DNA from 2 places in the Variovorax sp. 05T418 genome. Region 1 is predicted to be linked to the other one. Evidence: predicted binding sites of a transcription regulator. Region 1 holds the regulator's gene; the other holds the start of a gene.
What was found. The regulator NrdR, encoded in region 1, represses ribonucleotide reductase genes. The targets are predictions, from matches to a motif close to CACNANATNTNGTG.

Region 1 (7,192 bases):
GCGCGACATCCGGCAGCAGGCCTTCGATGCCGCGACCCAGACCTACGTGGCGTGCTCCGCGCTCGTGAGCTCGCCTTGCCGCAAGGCCGCCGATGGCCGCGTGTTTCCCGACCGGGATACCGGCTGGGTGACCGCCTACGTGGGCAAGGGCGCCAACAGCTGCGATCGTGGCATCTGCTACTTCGCCGGGACCGACTCCGTGGGCGCCGCTTCGGGCAGCGAGGCCTACCGGTTCTGGACCCGTTCCGCCTACGTGGACCAGTACGCCGCCTACGGTGCATTCACGGGCGCGCCGACGGCCGGCAATCCGGCCCTGGCCAGCGCCCGGTACTGGATCGAAGTGATCGACCGCGCGCGCAGCGACGAGCCGCTGTACCGGATCACCGCGCTGTCCACCGGCGCGCGCGCCGCAAGCACGGGCGGCGGTACGCGGGTCCTGTTGCAGATGTCCTTCGACCCGGCCGCGGTCAGGAAAGTGAATTGAGCATGGCGGGAAGAATAGATATGAACATCCATAGGTTTTCGAGGAACGCCATGCTGTGCGGCCTCGTGCTGGCGCAGACCGCCGGGCACGCCGCGCAATATCCGCTGTCCCAGGCGCCGCGCAACACCGCGGTCAAGGAGCCGGCGCCGAATGTGATCGTGTCGGTCGACAACTCGGGCAGCATGGCGGCGTCGTCGCGGGCGTCGGACGGAAATTGGGCACCGCCGGCCGGAACACCCACGCGGCTCGAAGCGCTGAAGACCGCGCTCAGGGACAACTTCTCGGCGGCCAACATTCCCAACGGCCGGATCCGCCTTTCATGGCAGGCGATGAACAACAACAAGGACGGCAGCTGCGTCGGATTCTTCGGCGACCCTGCGCCCGGCATCTATCAGGCCAGCAGTTGTCTCGTCAATGGCCGAGCCAATGCGAACCTGATGCGTTCGCTGGACGACACGCACCGCGCCAATTTCATGAGCTGGGTCGACGCCCTGGCCGCGGAAGGTGGAACACCCTTGCACGCCATGATGACCCGCGCTGGCGAATACATGATGACCACCGGCCGGTACAGCCCGTACTCGGATGACCCGGGCGCGGAGGGTGCCACTCAGTCGAGTTGCCGCAAGTCCTTCCATATCTTCATGACCGACGGCGACTACAACTTCTTCGGCTTCAACCCGGATCCCGCGGCGCTCAACATGCCGGCCATCGGCAACGCGGATGGAACGAGTCGCGCCCTGCCTGACGCCGTGACCTATGTGCCGCGCGCGCCCTACAAGGACAACGCGGGTGCCGTCAGCAACAGCGCCAACTGGAGGAAGTACGGTTCCGGGTGGAGGCCGACGGCGGAATACCGGCCCACGTTGGCCGACATGGCATTTCACTACTGGGCCACTGACCTGCAACCTGGGGTGTCGAACAATCTCAAGAAGATCGTTGCCGAGGCAGGCGATGCCATCATAGGGACGGCAACGGTCCCCGAATACTGGAATCCCAGAAACGATCCCGCCACCTGGCAGCACCTGACCACCTACACCATTGGCTTTGGCGCTGCGTCGTCGTGGACCGGCGCCCCGGCCATCTCGGCAGTCGCGTCGCAGCCCACCTACAGCGGGGACTATGCACGCCTGGTCGATGGGCGGGCTGCCTGGCAGGATCCGTTGGCGAGCACCTTGGCAGCGACGGGGAGATGGCGTTCAGGAGGCGGTGCCTATGGCTATTACCACGAACTCGACGCCAACGCCGCCGCCGTGCGCATGGACCTCTGGCACGCCGCGCTCAACAGCCGCGGCACCTTCACGCCAGCGGCGAATGCGAAGGCGCTCAGCGATGCCTTCCGGTCCATCCTCTCGCAGATCCTGCTCAACACCAGTGCCTCGCTGACCTCGATCTCGGCCAGCGGCTCCAGGGTTTCGACCGCCACTTCGGCCTACCAGGCCGGCTACGATACGGCCGACTGGTCGGGCAAGCTGACGGCCACGCCGTTCGGCAGCAACGGCAAGCTGGCCGCCGCGCCCGCGTGGTCGGCGCGCGAACTGCTTGATGCGCGCATGGCTGTGCCCGGCGCGCACGACGGCAATCGCAAGGTGCTGAGCTTCTCGGGCACCAGCGCCGCGGCCAGCGGGGCGGGCGTGCCGTTCCGGTGGGCCAGCCTGAGCGAGGCGCAGAAGGCGGCGCTCAAGGGCAGCACCGGAACCGACGCGGCAAGCACCGCGCTCGGCCAGGGCGTGCTCGACTTCCTGCGCGGCGACCGCAGCAACGAGGGCGCCGGCCTCAACCTGCGCAAGCGCGGCCATGTGCTGGGCGACATCGTGGGCTCCAGCGTCCGGTATGTGGGGAAGCCCAACAGCGGCTTCACCCATGAAGGCTATGCCGCATTCGCCTCGACCATCGCCCGCGCGCCGATGGTCTATGTGGGTGCCAACGACGGCATGCTGCATGCCTTCAACGCGGGCACCGGCCAGGAGGCGTTCGCCTATGTGCCGGAAGGCGTCTATGGCACGGCGGCGGCGCCCCAGCTCAAGAAGCTCAGCGAAAGCACCTACTCGCACAGGTACTACGTCGACGGCAGCCCGTTCGTGGCCGACATCTACATGGGTTCGGCCGCCGACGCCAAGGCCACCGACACCGAGAAGGCGAAGCTGTGGAAGTCCTTCCTCGTGGGGACGCTGGGGGCGGGCGGCAAGGGGTACTTCGTGCTCGACGTCACCAAGCCCGAGAACATCGGCGAGACCAACGCCGCCGACGTGGCCCTGATCGATACCACCGCGGTCGCAGACGACGACCTCGGCCACCAGTTCCAGCAACCCGTGCTCGATTCCTTTTCGAGGCGCGCGCTGCAGGTGGCGCGGCTCAACAACGGCCGCAGGGCCGTGATCCTGGGCAACGGCTACAACAGCACGAGCGAGAAGGCGATGCTGTGGATCCAGTACCTCGACGGCGACAAGTCCGTGCTGAAGATCCCCGCGCCGGCCACGCAGGCCGCCGGCACCGGCAACGGGCTGTCGGCGCCGCAGGTGGTGGACCGCAACGGCGATGGCAAGGTCGACTACGTCTATGCCGGCGACCTGCTCGGCAATCTCTGGAAGTTCGACCTGAGCAGCAGCAAGAGCAGCGACTGGAAGGCGACCCTGGGCGCATCGAGCCTGGACGACGCGCCGCTGTTCGCCGCCGGCGCCACGCAGCCGATCACGGCCGCGCCGCTGGTCGTCGACCATCCGCGCGGCGGCTACATGGTGATGTTCGGCACCGGCCGGCTGTTTGCCGCCGGCGACGAAGGCAGCACCGCCCAGCAGTACCTGTACGGCGTCTGGGACCGCGCCAACGGCAGCACGGGCACCGCGGCGCTGGCCGACCTGGTGGCGCAGACCATCGGGACCGGCACGGTCAAGGAAGGCGACGTGGAATTCCGCACCGCGTCGAACCACGGCGTGAGCTACAGCGGCTCGGGCGGCAAGCGCGGCTGGTATCTGGAACTGGGAACCGCGGGCGAGCGCATCGTCTATCCGGGCGATGCGCTGAGCGGCAGCGCGGGGCTGTTCTCGTCCACCATTCCCGGTTCGGCGAGCAATTCGCTCGACTGCGCGCCGGGCACCAGCGACGACGGCTGGTCGATGGTGATCGACTTCTTCAGCGGCGTGGTCCCCGACGGCATCGCCTACAACGGGTCCACCAGCGCGCTGGGCAGCTACCTCGGCTTCCGGAACCATTCGGGCCGGGACGACATCGTCTTTCGGCCGCAGGACGCCGCGGAGAAAGGCAAGCACGTGATCTGCAATGCGGCCGGCGGCTGCAACGAGACCGAGCTGCCGCAAGCCGTGCGCCGCTTCGGCTGGCGCAACCTGATCTCGTGGAATTGACGCCGCATGAACAAACATCCTGAAATGCAGGCCCGCAAAGAGCGGATTCGCCCGCGCGGCTTCACGCTGGTCGAACTCATGATCGTGACGGCGGTGATCGCCATCCTGGCCGCGATCGCCTACCCGAGCTACACGCGCTACGTGTTGCGGGCCAAGCGGGCCGATGCCAAGCAGCAGCTGCTGCAGGCGGCGCAATGGACCGAGCGCTACCTGACGGCCAACGGCCAATATCCGCCTTTAACCGTTGCGCTGCCGGCGGGGCTGAACCAGGCGCCATCCTCCGGCACGGCAAACTACACCATCAGCTATGCGGCCCGGGACGCGACCAGCTACACGCTGCGGGCCGTGCCGCAGGGCGCGTCGGCCGCCGACGAATGCAAAACACTCACGGTGAACCAGCAGGGCGTCAAGCTGGCGGCCGGCCAGACCAGCGCTTCGAATGCGCTGGTGCAGGCCTGCTGGAACCGCTGAGCGCGGGGCTCTTCTTCAGATGTCGCGCAGCAGCTGCCGGAACTCGTCCACGTCCTCGAAGCTGCGGTAGACCGAGGCAAAGCGCACGTAGGCCACCTTGTCGAGCTTTTTCAGTTCGCGCATCACGAGTTCGCCCACCTTGGTCGAATCGATCTCGCGCAGGCCGCTGGCCAGCAACTTCTGCTCGATGCGCAGCAGGGCGTTGTCGATCTGCTCGATGCTGACCGGGCGCTTGCGCAGCGCCAGCATCATCGAGGCGCGGACCTTGCCCGATTCGAAGTCGGCGCGGCTGCCGTCCTTCTTGACGACCACCGGAAAGTTGACGTCGGGCCTCTCATAGGTGGTGAAGCGCTTGTCGCAGGCGCTGCACTGGCGGCGCCTGCGCACGAAGTCGGCGTCTTCCGAAACGCGGGTCTCGACGACCTGCGTTTCGAGATGACCGCAAAAAGGACATTTCATGCGGCCACTTCTTGCCGGATCAGCGGTAGACCGGGAACCGGCTCGTCAGCGCGTGCACCTTGGCGCGGACCGCATCGATGTTGGCGGCGTCGCGCGGGTTCTCGAGCACGTCGGCGATCAGGTTCGCGGTGATGCGCGCCTCTTCGTCCTTGAAGCCGCGCGTGGTCATGGCCGGGGTGCCGATGCGTACGCCGCTGGTGACCATCGGCTTTTCGGGGTCGTTGGGGATCGCGTTCTTGTTGATCGTCATGTGGGCGCTGCCCAGCACGGCTTCGGCTTCCTTGCCGGTGATGCCCTTGGCGCGCAGGTCGACGAGCATCACGTGGCTTTCGGTGCGTCCGCTCACGATGCGCAGGCCGCGCTCGGTGAGGGTGTCGGCCACGATCTGGGCGTTCTTGACCACCTGCTGCTGGTAGGCCTTGAACTCGGGCGACATGGCTTCCTTGAAGGCGACGGCCTTGGCGGCGATCACGTGCATGAGCGGGCCGCCTTGCAGGCCCGGGAAGATCGCGCTGTTGATGGCTTTCTCGTGCTGCGACTTCATCAGGATGATGCCGCCGCGCGGGCCGCGCAGGCTCTTGTGGGTGGTGGAGGTGACCACGTCGGCATGCGGCACCGGGTTGGGGTACACGCCCGCGGCCACGAGCCCGGCGTAGTGGGCAATGTCGACCATGAAGATCGCGCCCACGTCCTTGGCCACCTTGGCAAAGCGCTCGAAGTCGATGCGCAGCGAGTAGGCCGAGGCGCCCGCGATGATCAGCTTGGGCATGTGCTCGTGCGCCTTGCGTTCCATCGCGTCGTAGTCGATGGCTTCGTTGGCATCGAGGCCGTAGCTCACCACGTTGAACCACTTGCCGCTCATGTTGAGGGGCATGCCGTGGGTCAGGTGGCCGCCTTCGGCCAGGCTCATGCCCATGATGGTGTCGCCGGGCTTCAGGAAGGCCAGCATCACGGCTTCGTTGGCCGAGGCGCCGCAATGCGGCTGCACGTTGGCGGCGTCGGCGCCGAAGATCTGCTTGACGCGGTCGATGGCCAGCTGCTCGGCCACGTCGACATGCTCGCAGCCGCCGTAGTAGCGCTTGCCCGGGTAGCCTTCGGCGTATTTGTTGGTGAGCTGCGAGCCCTGCGCGGCCATGACGGCCGGCGAGGCGTAGTTTTCGCTCGCGATCAGTTCGATGTGGTGTTCCTGGCGCGCGTTTTCGGCCTGGATGGCAGCCCAGATTTCGGGATCGGTCTGTTCGACCAGGATGTTGCGGTGGTACATGGCAGTCCTTTGAAGACGAGGTCCTTGTTCTTCAACCAAACAAGGGCTGCCCAGGCGAACGGCTGAACGCCTGTATGGATGCCAGGCGGCACGCTTCCCAGTGGTATTCCACGTCAGCGCAGGGCACCGTGCGGGGTGCTGCGCCTATCGCCAGTCGCGTACGGGGTGAAGTGTAGCGCAGGGGCTCAGGAAACGCCCGACAGCAGGGCCACTTTCTGCGGGTCCGCTGCCGGCTCGGCCGCCTGTTGCGGCTTGGGCGGCACGGCAACCGGAATCGGCTGGGCCTGCGCACGCACGACCGGCGCCGCGGGCGTTGGCATGGTCGGCGGATTGCGGCCATTGGCTACCTGAACCAGGCGTTCGTGCTCGGCCAGCACCTTGCCGGCATAGCCGCCGTCGTCCTCGAGGTTGGCCGCGCCCACGTAGTAGCGCAGGCCGCCTTCGAGCGAGCCGGCGCGGGCGATGCATTCCTGCAGCACCTTCACGCCCACGCGCATGTTGGTCACGGGGTCGAAGGCGGTGAGCGTGCCGCCCGCGCTTTCGTACTTGTCGCCGTGCACGCGTGTCATGACCTGCATCAGGCCCTGGGCGCCGACCTGGCTCTGGGCGAAGGGATTGAAGCTCGATTCGACAGCCATGATGGCCAGGATCAGCGTCGGGTCGAGCTTGGTGCGCTTGCCCAATTGATAGGCCTCCGCAACCAGCACGCTCAGCGGTTCGGCCGCCACGCGGTACTTCTTGCTGAGCCAATAGGCCACGGCGGCCTGCTGCTTGGGCAGGTCGCCGGGGCTCGCGGCCGTGGTGCGCACGATGGCGGTCGGCTCCAGGTCGGTGGCTTCGGGCGCGGGCTTGCGCGACTGCAGCCAACCCATGAGCTGTTCCTCGCCGGCCTTGCGCAGGTCGGGCCGCGCCACCAGGGCGAGGGCCGCGAACACGATGGCCAGGCCAACCAGTGCAAACCCGTTGTGGGTGATCTCAAAAAAGCCGTCTGCCACATCGGACACAAAGGTCCTCAGCCCGCGGGCCGTGGCATCAAACGCCTTGTTCATCGCTCTTCCTTTCTGTGCGGCACCTGGTCGCAGCGCCGCGGGGGCGATGGATGAAGGCAGCGGCGCTTGGATTGGTACGAATCAGGCTCCGCGCATGGAGGTGTAG
Region 2 (7,192 bases), on a different contig from region 1:
CGATCGGACGCAGCGAACCGTCGAAGTGCTTCAGGTCCATCACCATCACGTCGTCCCACAGGCCCAGGCGCTTCAGGTCGCGCACCAGGTAGTGGTTGATGACGGTGAATTCGCCCGACAGGTTCGACTTGACCGAGAGGTTGCCGAAGCAGGGCTCGATGGAAGCGTCGACGCCGATGATGTTCGAGATGGTCGCGGTCGGGGCGATGGCCACGCAGTTGGAATTGCGCATGCCGTCGGCCTTGATCTTCTGGCGCAGGGCCTCCCAGTCGAGCGTGGCCGAGCGGTCCACTTCGACGTAGCCGCCGCGGGCTTTTTCGAGCAGGTCGAGCGTGTCGATCGGAAGGATCCCCTTGTCCCACAGCGAGCCCTTGTAGCTCGAGTACTTGCCGCGTTCGCGGGCCAGCTCGGTCGAGGCCCAGTAGGCGTGGTAGCAGATGGCTTCCATCGACTCGTCGGCAAACTGCACGGCTTCCTGCGAAGCGTAGGGAATGCGCAGTTCGTACAGCGCGTCCTGGAAGCCCATCAGGCCCAGGCCGACCGGGCGGTGGCGCAGGTTCGAGTCGCGCGCCTTCTTCACGGCGTAGTAGTTGATGTCGATCACGTTGTCGAGCATGCGCATCGCGGTCGAGATGGTGCGCTTGAGCTTTTCCTGGTCGACCTTGCCGTCCTTCAGGTGCTGCAGCAGGTTCACCGAACCCAGGTTGCAGACGGCGGTTTCGGTGTCGCTGGTGTTCAGCGTGATCTCGGTGCACAGGTTCGACGAGTGCACCACGCCGGCGTGCTGCTGCGGCGAGCGCACGTTGCAGGCGTCCTTGAACGTGATCCAGGGATGGCCGGTCTCGAACAGCATCGTGAGCATCTTGCGCCACAGGTCCGAGGCCTGGATGGTGCGGGCAGGCTTGATCTCGCCGCGCGCGGCCTTTTCTTCGTAGGCGACATACGCCTTCTCGAAGTCGGCGCCGAACAGGTCGTGCAGGTCGGGCACGTTGGAGGGCGAGAACAGCGTCCAGGTGCCCTTTTCCATCACGCGGCGCATGAAGAGGTCGGGGATCCAGTTGGCGGTGTTCATGTCGTGCGTGCGGCGGCGGTCGTCGCCGGTGTTCTTGCGCAGTTCCAGGAACTCCTCGATGTCGAGGTGCCAGGTTTCCAGGTACGTGCAGACGGCGCCCTTGCGCTTGCCGCCCTGGTTCACGGCCACGGCCGTGTCGTTGACCACCTTGAGGAAGGGCACCACGCCCTGCGATTCGCCGTTGGTGCCCTTGATGTGGCTGCCGAGCGCGCGCACGCGGGTCCAGTCGTTGCCCAGGCCGCCCGCGAACTTGGAGAGCAGCGCGTTTTCCTTGATCGATTCGTAGATGCCGTCCAGGTCGTCGGGCACGGTGGTCAGGTAGCAGCTGGACAGCTGCGAGCGCAGCGTGCCGGCGTTGAACAGGGTGGGCGTGCTCGACATGAAGTCGAAGGACGACAGCACCTCGTAGAACTCGATGGCGCGGGCCTCGCGGTCGATTTCGCCGAGCGACAGGCCCATGGCCACGCGCATGAAGAAGGCCTGCGGCAGTTCGATGCGCGACTTGCGCACGTGCAGGAAGTAGCGGTCGTACAGCGTTTGCAGGCCGAGGTAGTCGAACTGGTTGTCGCGTTCGGCCTTGAGCGCGGCGCCCAGGCGCGGCAGGTCGTACTGCAGCAGCTTCTCGTCGAGCAGGTCGTTCTCGACGCCCTTCTTGATGAACTGCGGGAAGTAGTCGGCGTAGGCGGTGGCGCGCTCGGCGGGCATCACTTCGCGGCCGATGATCTCCTTGAAGATCGTGTGCAGCAGCAGGCGGGCGGTCGCGAAGGTGTAGTCGGGGTCTTTTTCGATCAGCGTGCGGGCCGCCAGGATCGAGGCCTTGTAGACCTCGTCGAGCGGCACGCCGTCGTACAGGTTGCGCATGGTCTCGGCGACGATCGGCGCGGCGGTGATGCTGTCGCCCAGGTTTTCGCAGGCCGATTCGATCAGGCCCTTGAGCTGGTTCAGGTCGAGCGCGACGCGTTCGCCGTTGTCCAGCACGTGCAGCGTGGGCGTGGCGGGTGCTTCCTGCTCGACCTGCTTGGAACGCTCTTGCGTGCGGCGCTCGCGGTAGAGCACGTAGGCGCGCGCGATCTCGTGGTGGCCGCCGCGCATCAGGCCGAGTTCGACCTGGTCCTGCACGTCTTCGATGTGGAAGGTGCCGCCGCCCGGACGCGAACGCACCATGGCGCGGATCACGCCTTGCGTGAGCGCGTCGACCGTTTCGCGCACGCTGGCCGAAGCCGCGCCCTGGGTGCCGTGCACGGCCAGGAAGGCTTTCATCATCGCGATGGCGATCTTGTTGGGTTCGAAGGGAACCACGGCGCCGTTGCGGCGGATGATCTGGTAGTGCGCGAGGTTCTGTCCGGCGGGCGAGCCGGCGGTGTCGCGCTGCTGCTGCGTGGGCGTGGAGGGAACGGCACGCGAGGTCGATGGGGTGTTCAGGGCTGTTTGCATTCGCTTCCTCTCGGTTGGCAATTCTTGTTGGATGGCAACGCCTTGGTTGGGCGTCGCGCCGGCGTTGTTGACCGGACGGAGGACACTATATCTAGGGTCTGAGGGGTGTACAACCCACTAGATGTAGCGTTTTCCAGTGGATACAACCCTGGCCGATATTTCTTTCGGCCTAGGTCACGGCCGTCGATGCCGCATGAATACTGGCCTATGTTGTCGCAACCCGCATGGGCCGTGGCTTGCAGGCCGATTTGGGCTTGCAGGGCGCATGGTTGCTGCATGCAGCGGCTGCAATTTTCTCATTGCTGCGCCGCGGGACCGGCGCATCGCGAGGCGCCGCGCGATTGAAAAAATTAGCGCTGCACCACCTGCGGAGGAAACATCTGTGGACTCCAGCCGAGGTGCCCGCGCAGCAATTGCCAATCGAAGCCGGCGCCGGGGTCCTGTTTTCGGCCTGGCGCAATGTGCTCGTGGCCGGCGATGTGCGCGATGGCGTAGTGCTGCGCGATGGCGGGGCAGAGGCTGGCCAGCGCCTCGTACTGTGCTTCTTCGAAGGGCTGGCCTTCGAGGCCTTCGAGCTCGATGCCGATGGAGTCGTCGTTGCAGTTCTCGCGGCCGCGCCACGACGACACGCCGGCATGCCAGGCGCGATCGTCGCAGCTCACGAACTGCCAGAGCTCGCCGTTGCGCCGCACATAGAAGTGCGAGGAAACCGCAAGGCCGCGGATCGACTGGAAGTAGGGGTGCGCGTCCCAGTCGAGCTGGTTGGTGAAGAGCTGCTGCACGGCCTCGCCGCCGTATTCGCCGGGCGGCAGGCTGATGGAGTGCAGCACGATCAGGTCGGTCTGCGCGCCCGCGGGCCGGGGCCCGAAATTCGGCGAGCGCAGCGCCTTGGCAAAGCGGTACCAGCCGGCGTGCCAGAGCCCGTCGTCGTTGCTTGCCGGTGCTTCAGTCGTCGGCATGGCTGGTGCTGCTGGCACCTTCGTCGCCGCCGGGCGTGGTGATGCCCAGCCGCGCGATGCGGTAGCGGATCTGGCGCAGGCTCATGCCGAGCCGCGCGGCGGCGGCCGTTCGATTGAAGCCGCTTTCGTGCAGCGCGCGCACGAGGATCTCGCGCTCCTGCTGATCGAGGTAGGCCTGCAGGTCCGAGGGGAGGGCGGGCGCCACAGGCTTGGATTCCGCGGCGGGCGCAGCGGCCGCCCGAGGCGCTTCGCCGCCGGCCGCGGCGGCAGAAGAGGGCGCGGGTTCGGCGATGGCCGTCTCGGCCGGTGCCTCGGCAGCCTCCGGCCGCGGCGCCATCAGGTCCAGGTGCAGTTCGTCGCCGTCGTTGAGCGCCACCGCGCGGTGCAGCAGGTTCTCGAGCTCCCGCACGTTGCCGTCGAGCCGGTGCTGGGCCAGGCGGCGCAGCAGTTCGGCGGAAAGATGCGGCACCGGCAGCCCGCCGTCCTGCGCAATGCGCGCGAGCAGCGCGGCGCAAAGCGCGGGCAGGTCCTCGCGCCGGTCGCGCAGCGCGGGTACCGCGATCTCGATCACGTTGAGCCGGTAGAACAGGTCCTGCCGGAAGCGGCCGGCCTGGACTTCGGCATGGAGATCCTTGTGGGTGGCGCTCACGATGCGCACGTCGACCGCGTCTTCCTGCGTCGAGCCGATGGAGCGCACGCTGCGCTCCTGGATCGCACGCAGCAGCTTGGACTGCATCGCCAGCGGCAGGTCGCCGATTTCGTCGAGAAAGAGCGTGCCGCCGCGCGCGGCCTGGAAGTAGCCGTCGCGGTCCTGCGACGAGCCGGTGTAGGAGCCCTTGCGGGCGCCGAAGAACTCGGCCTCGAGCAGGTTCTCGGGAATGGCGCCGCAGTTGACCGCGACGAAGGGGCCCTCGCTGCGCTGGCTGCAGGCATGCACGGCGCGCGCCACCAGTTCCTTGCCGGTGCCCGATTCGCCGCGCACCAGCACCGGCGCCATGCCGCGCGCCACCTTGGCGATGCGCGACTTGACCAGGCGCATCGGCTCCGAGTCGCCCACCAGCCGCTCGAGCGCGGCGACGCCGCTGTCCGGAACGGCCGGCGCGCCGGCGCGCAACGGGTCCGCGGGCGCCGCCTGCCAGGCCTTGGCCGGCGCTGCCTGCTGCGCCTGCACCGCGGACGCGACCACGGCGCGGAACTGCTTCAGGTCGACCGGCTTGGTCAGGTAGTCGAAGGCGCCGGCCTTCAGCGCCTCGACCGCGTTCTCGGCCGAGCCGTAGGCCGTCATCACCACGCAGCGCTCGCTGCGCTGGTTCTTCTGGATGCGGTGGATGATTTCCATGCCCTGTCCATCGGGCAGCCGCATGTCGGTGATCACCGCATCGAACTGCCCCGCCTCCAGGTGCTGCCAGGCTTCCGACACGCTGCCGGCGGCCTCGACGCGATAGCCTTCGCGCAGCAGGGTCAGTTCGTACAGCGTGCGCAGGTCGGGCTCGTCATCGATGACCAGGATGTTGGCCGGGCGCTGCATGGAGGGATGGGGAGTGCTCACAACGCTATTGTGTCAGCCGGTTTTCGCTCGGCGCAAAGCTGACGAAGAATTCATTGCCCTCGGGCCCCCCCGCCACCAGCGCGCGCCGCTCGTAGCCGATGGTGGCGCCGTGGCGCCGGCACAGCTCGCGGCACAGGAAGAGGCCGAGCCCGCTGGAGCGGCTCTCGGATGAGAAAAAAGGCTCGAACAGGTGGCGCTGCACCGCCGGCTCCAGCGGCGCGCCGTCGCTCCACACCTGCAGGCTGGGGCGGCCGGCGCTGCCGCGCTGCGTGGTGGTGACGACCTGGATCGCGCCCGCGCGGCTGCTCGCGTAGCGCGCTGCGTTGTCCAGCAGGTTCACGAGCAGGCGGCGCAGGTGCTCGACATCGAAGCGCACCTCGGCGTCGGCGGCGTCCAGCGCGATCAGCACGCCCTGGCGCTGCGTCTGGCGCACCCACTCTTCGGCCAGCGCCTGCACCGCGGGATCGAGCACGACCTGCTCGCCGAGCGAAAGCACGCGCTGCTGGCGTGCGCGCGAGACGTCGAGCACGTCGTCCACGATGCGTGCGAGCCGCTGCGCGTTGTGCTGCACCATGCTGGTCAGCTTGCGGTGCGCGGGGTCGGTGAGGTCTTCGTTGAGCAGCGCGCTGGCCTGCGTGATGGCCGCGAGCGGATTGCGGATCTCGTGCGCCACCGCGGCCGACATCCGGCCCATCGCGGCCAGCTTCTCGGTGCGGATGCGGGCCTCGAGTTCGCGCAGGTCCTGCAGGAACATCACGCAAAGGCTGTCGACGTGCCGGCTGCTGGTGGGCGTGAGCCGCGTGCGCACGCGCACCTCGCGCGCGGCGCCGCGCGCCTGCGCCACCGGAATTTCCTCGCTTTGCGGCGCGCGCCGCGCAAAGGTCTGGCGCGCCAGCGCAGCCAGCGCATGCCAGGCGGGCTGCGCATGCAGCGCGAACGGCAGGCCGAGCCGGGCCAGCCCCTGGCCGAGGATCGCGTCGGCCGCCGGATTGGCCGCATGCACCATGCCTTCGGCGTCGATCACCAGCACGCCTTCGCTCAGCGTCTCGATCACCAGGTCGTTGACTTGCGCCTGCATCTGCGCGCTGCTTCGGTTGCGCAGCGCGGTTTCTTCCTCGCGGGCCAGCCGGCGCGCCAGCTCGTGCGCCAGCAGGGCCACCACGAAGAGCCCGGTGCCGGTGAGCGCCGCCTGCACGAAGCGGGTGGAGGAATCGCCGGGCTGCTGCAGCAGCCAGTGCCAGCCGGCATCGGCGAGCAGCAGCAGCGTGACCGTGGCCGTGGTGCCCAGGCCCACGGTCACCGTGCCCAGCACCGCGCTCATGAGCACCGGCAGCGCGAACAGCGGCGTGTAGTTGATGCTGCCGCCCTGGAGCACCTGCAGCGCGGTGAAGGTGCCCAGGTCGATGCCGATGGTGAGGAACCACAGCATGCCGAAGGCGCGGATCGGCGGCGTGAAATGCGCGTAGCGGGCGCCCAGCCAGGTGGCAGCCAGGTAGCCGGCCGAAAGCGCCACGGCCAGCGGCTGCACCGTCTGGCCGAGCGCCATGGCCACGCCCTGCAGCAGCACGAGCACCAGCGCAACGAAGCAGCGCGCCGCCATGAAGCCGCGCCACAGCCGCAGCAGCGCGGCGCTTTCGCCGGGGCCCGGCTCGAGCGTGCTCCAGTCGGTGGCGGGTTCGCCGCGCGACCATGGGGAAGAACTCACGGATGCACCCTTGGCGCTGTGCTCATCGATGCCGCGCCCGCTCAGCCGCGCTCGGCGGCCTGGCGGTGCGCCGCGCTGCAGTAGACCGCGCCGCCCGGTCCCGCGATTGCATCGCTTGCAGGCAGGTGCAAGCCGCAATGGGCGCAGCGCAGCATGGCCTGCGGCGAAGCCGGCGCTGCGGGCGGGCGCCTGGCCGCGCGCGCCGCCTCTTCGCGCAGGGTCTCGCGCATTTCTTCCCGGCGGTTCTTGCGCCAGAGCCAGATCGCCACCCAGAGCACCGCGAGAACGAGCAGGTATTTCATGTCGCGCCGCGCGCCAGCACCACTTCGAGCACGAAACGCGAGCCCACATAGGCCAGCAGCAGCAGGGCGGAGCCGGCATACAGCACGCGCCGCGCCGTGCGGCCGCGCCATCCGAAGCGGACCCGGCCGATCAGCAGCACCGCGAAACTGATCCAGGCGAGCACCGAGAAC

Region 2: AC1DMS_RS07395 (ribonucleoside-diphosphate reductase subunit alpha) is a predicted target of NrdR. The motif match lies at 2,590-2,603, and genes of this name have one in related genera.

The regions. Positions count from the first base shown of each region.
Region 1 covers NZ_JBFTLJ010000002.1:264,371-271,562, reverse strand. Annotated here, with positions in the region: gene AC1DMS_RS04610 (pilus assembly PilX family protein) at 1-484, shown strand, start outside; gene AC1DMS_RS04605 (pilus assembly protein) at 505-3,843, shown strand; gene AC1DMS_RS04600 (type IV pilin protein) at 3,868-4,314, shown strand; gene nrdR (transcriptional regulator NrdR) at 4,330-4,773, opposite strand; gene glyA (serine hydroxymethyltransferase) at 4,793-6,037, opposite strand; ZMP/ZTP riboswitch at 6,079-6,205, opposite strand; gene AC1DMS_RS04585 (transglycosylase SLT domain-containing protein) at 6,223-7,086, opposite strand.
Region 2 covers NZ_JBFTLJ010000003.1:294,149-301,340, reverse strand. Annotated here, with positions in the region: gene AC1DMS_RS07395 (ribonucleoside-diphosphate reductase subunit alpha) at 1-2,506, opposite strand, end outside; gene ampD (1,6-anhydro-N-acetylmuramyl-L-alanine amidase AmpD) at 2,857-3,465, opposite strand; gene AC1DMS_RS07385 (sigma-54-dependent transcriptional regulator) at 3,452-4,993, opposite strand; gene AC1DMS_RS07380 (two-component system sensor histidine kinase NtrB) at 5,019-6,719, opposite strand; gene AC1DMS_RS07375 (PP0621 family protein) at 6,761-7,021, opposite strand; gene AC1DMS_RS07370 (cytochrome C assembly family protein) at 7,018-7,192, opposite strand, start outside.